DNA from 4 places in the Staphylococcus sp. Z5-21 genome. Region 1 is predicted to be linked to each of the others. Evidence: riboswitches for the same ligand, from Rfam matches in the RefSeq annotation. Region 1 holds a riboswitch; each other region holds the start of a gene.

Region 1 (3,218 bases):
TAAACTTAACAATTTTGCATGACGACTGTTAATCATCCATACATATGAAATATTCACTTCACATGATTGTTAGGGTTTATTTCTTGTCCAATCTCGGCAATCTAAAGGCGATAGCAATCAGACCACAAATCCCTAATATCATCGGATAAATCGCATACGGTACCAATTCAAACGGTGATATAGATGCCACACCTGCTGCTGCAATAAGCTGTGGACTATACGGTAATAGTCCTTGGAAACAGCTTGCAAACATATCTAGAATACTTGCTGATTTACGCGGATCTACACCATATTCATCTGAAATGTCTTTAGCTAATGGCCCTGCCATTAATATAGAAATCGTATTATTAGCAGTTGAAATATCGGCCACACTCACTAAGCCAGCAATTCCTAGTTCTGCGCCACGCTTAGATTTCACTCTATTACGCACAAAATTAAGTAACCATGTAATACCACCATTGTGTTGTATCAATGCCACTAGACCACCAATTAATAGTGCAATAATGGCAATATCCTCCATGCCAATAATCCCTTTAGAAATAGAGTTTAATAACCCAATCCAATCAAAGGTACCATAAAATAAACCTATAATTGCCGAAAGTATAATACCGCCAATAAGTACAATAATAACGTTGACGCCGAATAATGCGAGTATGAGTACAAATAAATAAGGTACTACTTTTATAAGATCATAATCGTAGCTCTTAGATGCATCAATTTGTGCTCCATTTGTTAAAAACCAAAGTACAATGACAGTAATTATGGCACCAGGTAACACGATTTTGATGTTCACCTTAAACTTATCACTCATTTTTGTTTTTTGAGTTCTTACCGCAGCTATCGTTGTATCTGAAATCATTGATAAATTATCACCAAACATCGCCCCACCTACGACCGTCGCCATAGTGATGGCTGCAGAGACATCCGTTGCTTGGCTTAGTCCAAAGCCAACAGGCGCTATAGCTGCTACAGTGCCCACGGATGTACCCATAGAAAGTGACACGAACATACATATCACGAATAAACCTACAATGATTAAATTCTCAGGAATCAAAGATAGTCCCAAATTCACTGTAGATTTTACGCCACCCATATCTTCAGTTGTTTGCGAAAACGCTCCTGCTAATAAGAAAATGAGCATCATTAGTATAATATTGGAATGTCCTGCACCCTTAGTAAAAATTTCAACTTTCTTTTGAAATGATTCTTTTCTATTTAATACAAGTCCCACAATTGTCGCTACTAGTATCGCAACATTTAGGGGCATTGTAGTGAAATCGCCGGTAATGATACCAACACCTAAAAACATACCCACAAAAATAATTAAAGGTATCAGTGCCCATGCATTACCTTTCTTTGTCTCCTCCATACAAAACCAACTTTCCTTTAAGTTCAAACAGAACATCAATTTTTCTACCATTAAATAAACTTACTCAAATAAAAAACTCTTTCCAATTGAAGAAAGAGTAAACTTTGTACATTTATTCTTATCTTCTAGCATAAATGATGCTACTGGAATTGGCACACGCATAATCATGTTGCCGAAGTATCCACAGGCCAGTCCCTCCACTTCTCTTGATAAGTTATTTAATTTATTTTTCACAGTACAATATTAAATTAGTTTCGTCAATTACTGTTTTAAATTCTTGCTTAAACTTTAACAAATCTTAACAATTAGCTGATGAGCTAATGACTTCAGTCTTATCATTTATAAATTACTCTGTTGGTCGATTAATCGTAAATGATTGTCCTAATGCAGCATAATCATTTCCAGCTAAACGTGCCACAGGCGCTAATGCTTGTGCATCTATTTTACTATCATCAAAGTAAACTGCCTCATCAATGTGATACATCACAACCTCACCAATGATTAAATCTGATCCTTCTTGAGCATCGCCTAATGTAACGATTTGATTTAGTTTGCATTCCATTCGAATTTTGGCTTGTTCCACACCTGGTACAGGCACGACTTCTGATTTCACACATGTCAACTGCGTTCTTTCTAATTCATTTAGTGTTCTGTCTATAGGTGCAGCCGTTTTATTTATTTGTTCTACAGTCATTTCATCTGTAATATGAACTACAAATGAGCCTGTTTCTTCAATATTTAACGATGTATCTTTGCGCTTTCCTTGTGAACGTGCAGTAGAAATCATAATCATAGGAGGTGCGCTGCATACAACATTAAAAAAACTGAACGGTGCAGCATTTAAATTCCCATCTTTATCCTGTGTTGTCACAAATGCAACTGGTCTTGGAATAACACTACCACTTAGTAATTTATAATTCTGTTGTTTCGTTAATGTGTTTGCGTTATATTGTTTCATCCACATTTATACTCCTTTTAAAAATAATAAAAAAGCGAGACAGAAACCAAACATTGAATTTGATTTCTCAATCTCGCCCATATAACGTCGGCTATATGACTCATTGTAATATTCGCTTATCAAGCTAGAAGTCACAGGGTTTAGATGATACAACTTTAATGTGATTGAATCATCTCCACATTAGCTGTGACGTTTCATATAACCTAGTCTAACTGAGTACCACCTGTCACACCATATACTTGACCTGTTGTATAACTGGATTCTTCAGCTGCCAAGTGTACATATGTGCCTGATAATTCTACAGGTTGACCTGCTCTGCCCAAGACTTCCTTTTGTCCAAAGCTCGGAATTTTAGATTGCGGTTGACCACCAGAAATTTGTAATGGTGACCAAAATGGTCCTGGCGCAACACAATTCACACGAATGCCTTTCGCACCGAGTTCTTCGGATAGACTTTTCGTTAATGAAATAATCGCAGCTTTTGAAGCAGCATAATCATGTAAAATTGGGCTTGGATTGTAACCTTGAACTGAAGAGGTCAGCGTAATGGTTGCACCAGCTTGTAAATAATCTACTGCTTTTTGAACTGTCCAAAATATTGGATAAACATTCGTCTCAAATGTTTCTGAAAACGAAGCTGTGTCAAAACCTTTTATGCTTTCTCTATATTGTTGATGACCGGCGACAATGGTTACATTGTCTAACCCGCCAAGTTCGTTGTAAGCTGTTTCAACTAAATCGTAATTAAATTGTTCATCTCTAATGTCACCTGGAATTAAGACAGCTTTTCTTCCTGCTGCTTCAATGACTTGTTGTACTTCTTCTGCATCTTGTTGTTCTGCTGGAAGATAATTAATTGCTACATCAGCGCCTTCCTTAGCGTAAGCAATA
Region 2 (3,218 bases), 350 kb from region 1:
GTCTTACTAAGAATGTCACGTTCTGTCCGCTTTCGGCTAATCTGCCTCCAAAATAGCCTCCGATACCGCCAGCACCTAATACTAATATACGCATTGAATACAACTCCTTATACGCTATGTGTGTTGATTTGTTAATTGATGTATATATACCACATTTGAGGGGCATATACGCATATGAAAATAATTTTCAAATAATTCAATAGATGTAGTTGGGACAATATATTTTATTTTTAAATATATGTTTGAAATCAATAAAGGTTGTGCAATGTAATAAGTGTTCACTAATTACAAACATGGAGGGGTTCCAATGTCGTTTAAAAATGATCATAAGTATCAGTGGAAAGATATACAAGGGAGAGATTTTCTACTACCGTTTATTTATTTGATAGGTAATTTTTGTTTATCTATAGTCATCTTAACAATCATGATCGGAATCAATGAAACGCAAGGGAAAAATAACGCTAACTTTAATGCTAACTTTTCAGGTACGCCAGGCATATTAATGGAAATGATTGCCTTTATAATTATATTCGCGTTATGGATTTTATTCCATAGACATTCATTTAGACAATCGTGGAAACAGGGGCTACAAAATATTAAGCAACACTGGAAACTCATTGTCATTACATTTATCGTTATTATAGTGTTTAAAGAAATTTATCCATATTTAGTAAATGCATTCGCACCAGAACATTGGAAATTTGAAGAAACACAAAATGACAAAATGGTGGAGGAAATGTTTGCTACGCCTGTATCAACCATATTAGCTTTTTTCTCAATTGTAATTATTGCACCAATGACAGAAGAATTTTTATTTAGACATTTAATTATTGGCGAATTAGGAAAGAAATTAAATTTCTATGTTATGTCTGTTATTTCAATTATTGTGTTTGCATCTTTACATGTAACAGAAGCTAAATCTCCATTAGAAATTGTGATGTATCTTGCCATAGCAGTTGGTATTGTATATGTATATATGAAATCGCAGCGTAGTTTAGCTGTAGCCATTGCGTTACATGCTTTGAATAATTTATTAGCGTATATTTTCATGATTATCATGTAATTTACATAATTCTTAGTGATATACCTGTCTTCTTTGTGAAGGACAGGTATATTTTATCGTGTTAGTGTTTAGAATTTTCTAAAAACTCATTGACTAATCTTGAGCATAATGCTAGGATTAAACCACTAAACATACATATGATTGACTCTTATCAAGAGTGGTGGAGGGATGTGCCCGATGAAACCCAGCAACCGTCGATTTTTCGAAATGGTGCTAAGTCACAAAAAGTTATTTAACTTTTGGAGATGAGAGAAAGTGCAAACTTTCTCTTGATTTATTAAGAGAAAGTTTTTTTATACATATAAGTACGTTGAAACAAATTTTTAAGGAGTGAAAGTATTATGAGAAAATGGTTTATTTTAGGTTCATTGTTTGTGTTAACGATTATACTAGCAGCATGTGGTAAATCGAATGGTGAAAAAGAGGATAAGGAAATTACGATTGCTGCTTCGCCAGCCCCCCATGGCGTCGTACTTGAACATGCAAAAGAAGAAATGAAAAAGAAAGGCTATGATTTAAAAATAAAAACAGTTAATGATTATAAGGTTCCTAATAAATTATTAGATAAAGGAGATGTTGATGCGAATGCATTTCAACATACACCGTATCTTAAAGCAGAAAAGAAAGACCATAATTATAAAATAGAAGAAGCCGGGAAAGTGTTCACGACACCGATGGGCGTTTATAGTAAAAAATATAAAGACATTAAAGATATCCCTAAAGGTTCTACCATTTATGTATCAAACAATCCTGCTGAAGAAGGTCGTTTCTTGTCATTCTTTGTTGATAAAGGCTTAATCAAAATTAAAAAAGGTGTCAGTATTGAAGATGCTAAGTTTGATGACATTGTAGAAAATAAAAAAGATTTGAAATTTAATAACAAGCAAGGTGCGGAATTCTTACCTAAAACTTATAATAGTAAAGAAGGCGCAGCAGTGATAATGAATTCTAATTATGCGATTGATAATGGTCTAACACCACATAAAGATGCAATTGCTATAGAAGGAAAATCATCACCATTTGCGAATATTGTTGCCGTACAAGAAGGACATAAAAACGATAAAAAATTCAAAGAACTTATGAAAGTTTTACAATCTAAAGAGATGAAGAAATTTATAACTGATAAATATGGACAAGATGTTATTCCGTATGAAAAATAAATAATCATGTAATATATAGATTGAAGAGGAAGGTGATTCGATTATGTCTAAGCTAGGTATTATTGGTTTAGGAAAAGTGGGTACGCAAGTACTTACAGATGTACAGCAACTGAATTTGTTTTCAGAGATTATTTTAATTGATGATAGAGCGGACGTGGCAAGTGGTGAAGCACTTGACCATAGTCACTCGCAAGGACTGATAAATACTGCACATATCAAGATTCGTAGCGGTGTCTATCAAGACTTAACGGATGCAGACTTTATCGTCATAGCTGCGAGTGAAGCAACCGATAAAAATAATGGTGACCGTACTTTATTAGCGCAAGGAAATCACGACATCATTAAGGGCATAATGTCCCAAATAGCTGAAGTGACGCAAGAGGCGGTTGTGATTCTGATATCTAATCCTGTAGATTCTATGGTTTACTTTGCAAATCAAATAGATTACCCAGCCCATAAAATTATTGGTACGGGTACGGCTCTAGAGACATCAAGATTTAAAACAATTATAGCCGATCATTATCAAATTGATCCAAATAATGTGGAAGCTTTTGTCATTGGGGAACATGGTCAACATGCAATCCCCGTGTGGAGTAAAGTGCATATTCATGGTATGGAACTATCGGAATTTGAGGCATTAAGTGATCGTCCAGCAATTGATAAGTCACACATCTCGTCCATTATCAACGAAGTGTCGATGGATGTTTTTTATCAAAAAGGGTGGACCAACGCAGCGATATCAAAAGTGACATCATTTTTGATACAGTCCATTGCATTGGATCAGAGAACAATTACACCATTGACTTCCCTGAGTGCAGAATATGGCTTAGAAGATGGTGCATTTAGTTTACCAACATTAATAGATAAAAAGGGTATTGTTCAAAGATTTGCGATAACATTAGACAAAGAAGAAGAACGCCAACTTAAAGAAGCATATGAATATATTAGACAAACGATTCATACAGCACAACAATAGCGATTAAAACTTTCAAACA
Region 3 (3,218 bases), 310 kb from region 1:
GTTAAGGAAGTGTAATATAACTGAACGAAATTTATGGTATATTATTTGTGGCAAAAAGATAAGACATTAAATTTAAAAGATTTCAGCACATACGATAAATAATTTAACGAAAATATAATTTAATTTAAAAAGAAATTAATTGGAGGATTTTTTTTATTATGAAGAAAACAATTTTAGCATCATCATTAGCAGTAGCATTAGGTGTAACAGGATATGCAGCAACAGCTGATCACAATCAAGCGCATGCATCAGAAGAAAATATCGACCAAGCGCATTTAGCTGACTTAGCTCAAAACAACCCAGAGCAATTAAATGAAAAACCATTACACGCTGGTGCGTATAACTATGATTTCGTATTAGGTGGAAACGAATATACTTTCACTTCTGATGGCCAAACTTGGTCATGGAATTATACAACTGCAGGTGCTCAAAGTGCATCTTCTAACACTATCCAAGATGTAACTGCTCAAGCAACTACACACACTAACGAAACTTCAGCTAACGAAGTTCGTACACAACAACAATCAAGCAACACTGAAGTAGCAGCTGTTGAAGCGCCTAAAGCTTCATCTAACACAAACGTTCAAACTGCACAAACAAGTGCTGCAGTAAAAACTTATAAAGCTGCTCAAACTTCAGCTGCTTCAACTGGTGGATCAGTTAAAGCTCAATTCTTAGCTGCTGGTGGTTCAGAAGCTATGTGGAATTCAATCGTTTTACCTGAATCAAGTGGTAATCCAAACGCTGTTAACTCAGCTGGATACAGAGGTTTAGGTCAAACTAAAGAATCATGGGGTACTGGTTCAGTAGCTGATCAAACTAAAGGTATGTTAAACTACGCTAAACAGCGTTATGGTTCAGTAGACGCAGCGTTATCTTTCCGTGCTTCACACGGTTGGTGGTAGGATTTATAGCACTGAACACGCGGTTTGGTGGTATAAATATAAGAGCCTGAGACATAAATTAATGTCTTAGGTTCTTTTTCAATTAGGCAGTAGATGACTGGATTGAAAATACACTTATATCAAGCTTTTTTCAATCCTAGTCATCCTTGCCGGGGTAGGACTACGAAATCTCTATTAGAAAATTTGATTTCTGTCCTACTCCCTTTTTTTGCATTGACATGTTTGAATATTCTGATAAAATTAATAGTAATTTAAAAGCAAAACTTATCCAGAGAAGTTGAGGGAATTGGCCCTGTGAAGCTTCAGCAACAGACTTTGTAAAGAAGTACTGTGCTTCGTCCAACAAGTAACACTACTTGAAAGATAGGTGACATGTAAACTATATGCCACTTTCGTAGGTATATAGTTTTTTTTAGGAGGACTTTGATGGTGATTTCGGATAGATTAGCACAAGTACCAGATAGTTATTTTGCAAAAACGATGGGGCAGCCTGTTGAACATGGGCCGTTACCTTTAATTAATATGGCGGTAGGTATACCAGATGGAGAAACACCAACAGGGATTATTGATTGTTTTACAGATGCATTGCGAGAGCCAAATAATCAAAAGTATGTAGCATTTCATGGTAAAGAGACTTTTAAACAAGCGATTGTAGATTTTTATCAAAGGCAATATGATGTCGTGTTAGATAAAGACGATGAAGTCTGTATTTTGTACGGAACTAAAAATGGTTTGGTAGCTTTACCATCTTGTATTGTTAATCCTGGTGAAAATGTACTACTACCAGATCCAGGTTATACAGATTATAAGGCGGGTGTCTTATTAGCTGATGCACATCCACAACCGCTCGTATTAGAACCACCATATTACTTGCCTCAATGGGATAAAGTGGATAGGGATATATTGAAAAATACGCGATTAGTCTATTTAACGTATCCAAATAATCCTACTGGATCAGTAGCTACACAAGCTGTATTTGATGAGGCTGTAGCGCAATTTAAAGGTACAAAGACTAAAATAGTTCATGATTTTGCGTACAGTGCATTTGGGTTTGATCATAAAAATCCGAGTATTTTACTAACAGAAGGTGCAAAAGATTTAGCGATTGAAGTATTTTCATTATCTAAAGGATATAATATGTCCGGTTTTAGAGTTGGATTTGCAGTAGGCAATAAAGATATCATTCAAGCGTTGAAAAAATATCACACACACACGCATGCGGGTATGTTTGGTGCGTTACAAGATGCAGCGACCTATGCATTGAATCACTATGATGATTTCTTGGACGAACAAAGTAATATTTTCAAACAACGTAGGGATACTTTTGAAGCGAAGTTAAAGGAAGAAAATATTCCATTTGAACCGATGAAAGGTGGTATATTCTTGTGGCTAAAAACGCCGCCAAATTTTGACGGGGAATCATTTGTTGACTATTTATTACAAGAGCAATCCATACTTGTTGCACCGGGTATTCCGTTTGGTGAACATGGTAAAAACTATGTGCGTATATCATTAGCGCTTGATGATGAGCAATTGAAAGTAGCTGCCGAGAGAATCCAATCTCTGAGACATCTGTATGAATAACATTAATTTTAAAGGGGATGCTAACATGACGCGTATAAAACTTTTTGGCGTTAGAAATGAGGATAAAGCTTTCATTGAAGCTTGGTCTAATAAGCATAAAGTAGAAGTCGATTTAGATGAAGATTTATTAACATGTGAAACTGTCTCACGTGTAAAAGGATTTGATGGTGTGTCTATTTCGCAACAAATACCATTGGACGAAACCATTTATAAGCAATTACATGATTTTGGGATTAAACAAATTGCTCAACGTAGTGCTGGCTTTGATATTTATGATTTTGAATTGGCGGAAAAATATAATTTGATTATTAGTAATGTACCTTCTTATTCACCACATTCAATTGCGGAATATACTGTGTCACAAGCACTCAATCTAGTTCGTAATTATAATGACATTCAACAAAAAACTGCTGAATATGATTTTAGGTGGCAACCGGATATATTATCACGTTCTATTAGAGACTTGAAAGTTGCTGTCATTGGAACAGGTCGCATTGGTTCAATTGTTGCTAAGATATTTGCGCAAGGATTTGACGCTGAAGTAACGGCTTATGACATTGCACCTAATGATGATTATAGAAGCTTTTTAACTTATGCAAGTACCATCAATGAAGCAATCCAAAATGCAGATATCGTAACAGTACATATTCCAGCTAGTAAGGAAAATGATTATTTGTTTGATGAAACTTTATTCAATGAATTTAAACCAGGTTCTGTATTTATTAATTG
Region 4 (3,218 bases), 390 kb from region 1:
TGTTCAGTAACTTAATTATAATAGATATGCACATCGTATTCGATAGTAAAGTTTAAAATTTAAACATTTTGTCTCAGTTTAAGCTTTGACACTATCTTTTAATAAGTTAACTTTATCTAATTTTTCCCATGGTAATAGCACATCAGTACGTCCAAAATGACCATATGCAGCTGTTTGTTTATAAATTGGATGTTTTAAATCAAGCATTTTAATAATTCCGGCAGGTCTTAAATCAAAATGTTTTCTTACAGCTTCTACTAATTCATATTCACTGACTTTACCAGTACCAAATGTATCTATTGAAATTGAAACCGGTTCAGCAACACCAATCGCATACGCTAATTGTACTTCACATTTTTCAGCCAATTGAGCTGCAACAATATTTTTAGCTACATAACGTGCAGCATATGCAGCTGAGCGGTCAACTTTAGTTGGATCCTTACCACTGAAGCATCCACCACCATGACGTGCATATCCACCATATGTGTCCACGATGATTTTTCGACCTGTTAGTCCTGCATCTCCTTGAGGACCGCCGATTACAAATCTACCAGTTGGGTTAATATAAAATTTCGTCTGTTCATCTAATAATGACTCTGGCACTGTTGGATAAATAACGTGTGTTTTAATATCATCTTTAATTTGATCCAATTCAATATCTTCAGCATGTTGCGTAGATAAAACAATAGTATCTATTCGAACTGGTTTATCTTGTTCATCATATTCAACTGTCACTTGAACCTTTCCATCAGGACGCAAGTATTTTAAAATTTCATCTTTACGTACGTCAGATAAGCGTTTAGCTAACTGATGTGATAAGAAAATGGGTAACGGCATATACGTATCTGTTTCATTAGTTGCATAACCAAACATCAAGCCTTGATCTCCTGCACCCGTAGCTTCAATTTCCGCTTCAGAAGCTTCGTCGCGATATTCTAAAGCTGTATCTACACCTTGTGCGATGTCAGAAGATTGTTCGTCAATTGCTGTTAATACAGCCATCGTTTGGCTGTCATAACCGAATTTCGCACGTGTGTAACCTATTTCTTTAATTGTTTCTCTAACTACTTTTGGTATATCAACATAAGTTGTTGTTGAAATTTCTCCTGAAATTAAAGCCATACCTGTGGTTACAGTCGTTTCACAAGCCACACGTGCATTTGGGTCATCTTTTAAAATTTCATCTAAAATCGCATCCGATACTTGGTCAGCAATCTTGTCCGGATGCCCTTCTGTTACAGATTCTGAAGTAAACAATCTTTTATTATATGTCATAATTTGCTCCTTTAGTTTTAAATTACGAAAATTCTCTCTCTGTTGAGCTCATTAAAAAAGGCCTTCTACACTATAGTAAATAGAGAGAAGGCCCTTTATACGTCCATTCGCTCTTATCGTTCAGACGCTATTTGTCTGCAAACGGTTTGGCACCTTTCTTCAATTAAGAAGAGGTTGCTGGGCTTCATTGGGTCCATGTCCCTCCGCCACTCAGGATAAGAGAATCCGTTAATCTATATAGTACCTAATCTAACATATAATGTCAATTTTACATTTATTAATATTTATTTAAAATTCCTTTGAAATTGGTGTGGACTATTAATCTATATATGTTATACTCTGTAATTGTAAAGGCTTACATCAACTAAATAGCGTGGAGGGATCAAGTATGGCGGTAGATACATACACTTATACAAGCAAAATTGAAAGCATTTTAGACAAGCAATCTTCATTATTTCAATTATCTACAACTCAGTTGTATAATAAAATTTTAGAAAATAATGAAGGCGAACTAACGGAATTAGGCGCCATCAATGCAAAAACTGGTAAATATACTGGTCGTTCACCAAAAGATAAGTTTATTGTCACTGAGCCATCTTATAGAGATGACATCGATTGGGGCAACATAAACCAACCTATCGAAGAAGAAAAATTTCTAAATTTATATGATAAAGTATTAAACTATCTTGATAAGAAAGATGAGCTTTATGTTTTTAACGGTTATGCAGGTAGCGATGAAGATTCACAGTTAAAACTCACTGTTGTTAATGAATTGGCTTGGCATAATTTGTTCGCTCAAAACATGTTCATCCGTCCAAGTACAAATGAAGAAGCTCAAGAAATCAAACCAAACTTCACTATTATTTCTGGACCTCACTTCAAAGCAGACCCATCCATAGATGGTACAAATTCAGAAACCTTCATTATCACATCATTTAAACATAAAGTAATCCTAATAGGTGGAACTGAATATGCTGGTGAAATGAAAAAAGGAATCTTCTCCGTAATGAACTACTTACTACCTAAAGATGACATTATGAGTATGCATTGTTCAGCAAATGTTGGCGAAAAAGGCGACGTAGCTCTATTCTTTGGTTTATCAGGTACTGGAAAGACAACACTTTCTGCTGACCCTACACGTAAACTCATCGGTGATGATGAGCATGGATGGAATAATAACGGTATCTTCAACATCGAAGGTGGCTGTTACGCAAAAGCAATTAATCTATCACAGAAAAAAGAACCACAAATTTATGATGCTATTAAATACGGAACAATTCTAGAAAACGTTGTTGTTGATGAAGAAGGCGATGTTGATTTTGACGACAAGCAATACACGGAAAATACTAGAGCTGCATACCCTATTCACCACATTGATAATATTGTGACACCATCTAAAGCAGCGCATCCTAATACAATTATTTTCTTAACTGCAGATGCATTTGGTGTATTACCACCTATTTCAAAATTAACCAAAGACCAAGCGATGTATCATTTTTTAAGTGGTTTCACTGCTAAATTAGCTGGAACAGAACGAGGCGTTACTGAGCCTGAACCATCATTCTCTACTTGTTTTGGTTCCCCATTCTTACCATTAAACGCTAAAGTTTATGCTGATTTATTAGGTAACTTAATAGATAAACATGGCGTTGATGTTTACTTAGTTAACACGGGTTGGACTGGCGGAAAGTATGGCGTTGGACGTCGTATTAGCCTAAATTATACAAGACAAATGGTTAATCAAGCCATTACAGGTAAATTGAGAGATGCAGAATATGTGAAAGATGATATGTTCGGATTAGATATTCCTGTTGAAGTAGAAGATGTCCCTCAAACATTGCTCAATCCTATCAATGCTTGGAGTAAGCCAGAAGCATACAGAACACAAGCTCAAGATTTAATTAATCGTTTTAAATCTAATTTTGAAAAATTTGGAGAAGATG

The links. Region 1 has a riboswitch for S-adenosylmethionine ahead of M1D64_RS02920 (Na+/H+ antiporter NhaC family protein). Riboswitches for the same ligand answer to the same signal wherever they lie in the genome.
Region 2: linked by a shared signal. The riboswitch ahead of M1D64_RS01260 (MetQ/NlpA family ABC transporter substrate-binding protein) and the one ahead of M1D64_RS02920 (Na+/H+ antiporter NhaC family protein) in region 1 are both predicted to bind S-adenosylmethionine.
Region 3: linked by a shared signal. The riboswitch ahead of M1D64_RS01475 (aminotransferase class I/II-fold pyridoxal phosphate-dependent enzyme) and the one ahead of M1D64_RS02920 (Na+/H+ antiporter NhaC family protein) in region 1 are both predicted to bind S-adenosylmethionine.
Region 4: linked by a shared signal. The riboswitch ahead of metK (methionine adenosyltransferase) and the one ahead of M1D64_RS02920 (Na+/H+ antiporter NhaC family protein) in region 1 are both predicted to bind S-adenosylmethionine.

The regions. Positions count from the first base shown of each region.
Region 1 is NZ_CP096462.1:629,346-632,563, reverse strand. It holds gene M1D64_RS02920 (Na+/H+ antiporter NhaC family protein) at 77-1,369, opposite strand; SAM riboswitch class I at 1,485-1,585, opposite strand; gene M1D64_RS02915 (flavin reductase family protein) at 1,716-2,327, opposite strand; gene M1D64_RS02910 (SDR family oxidoreductase) at 2,531-3,218, opposite strand, start outside.
Region 2 is NZ_CP096462.1:280,152-283,369, forward strand. It holds gene panE (2-dehydropantoate 2-reductase) at 1-94, opposite strand, end outside; gene M1D64_RS01255 (CPBP family intramembrane glutamic endopeptidase) at 308-1,063, shown strand; SAM riboswitch class I at 1,209-1,315, shown strand; gene M1D64_RS01260 (MetQ/NlpA family ABC transporter substrate-binding protein) at 1,405-2,223, shown strand; gene M1D64_RS01265 (L-lactate dehydrogenase) at 2,267-3,199, shown strand.
Region 3 is NZ_CP096462.1:320,703-323,920, forward strand. It holds gene M1D64_RS01470 (aggregation-promoting factor C-terminal-like domain-containing protein) at 159-905, shown strand; SAM riboswitch class I at 1,167-1,275, shown strand; gene M1D64_RS01475 (aminotransferase class I/II-fold pyridoxal phosphate-dependent enzyme) at 1,332-2,489, shown strand; gene M1D64_RS01480 (D-lactate dehydrogenase) at 2,515-3,218, shown strand, end outside.
Region 4 is NZ_CP096462.1:1,021,129-1,024,346, reverse strand. It holds gene metK (methionine adenosyltransferase) at 79-1,275, opposite strand; SAM riboswitch class I at 1,386-1,497, opposite strand; gene pckA (phosphoenolpyruvate carboxykinase (ATP)) at 1,664-3,218, shown strand, end outside.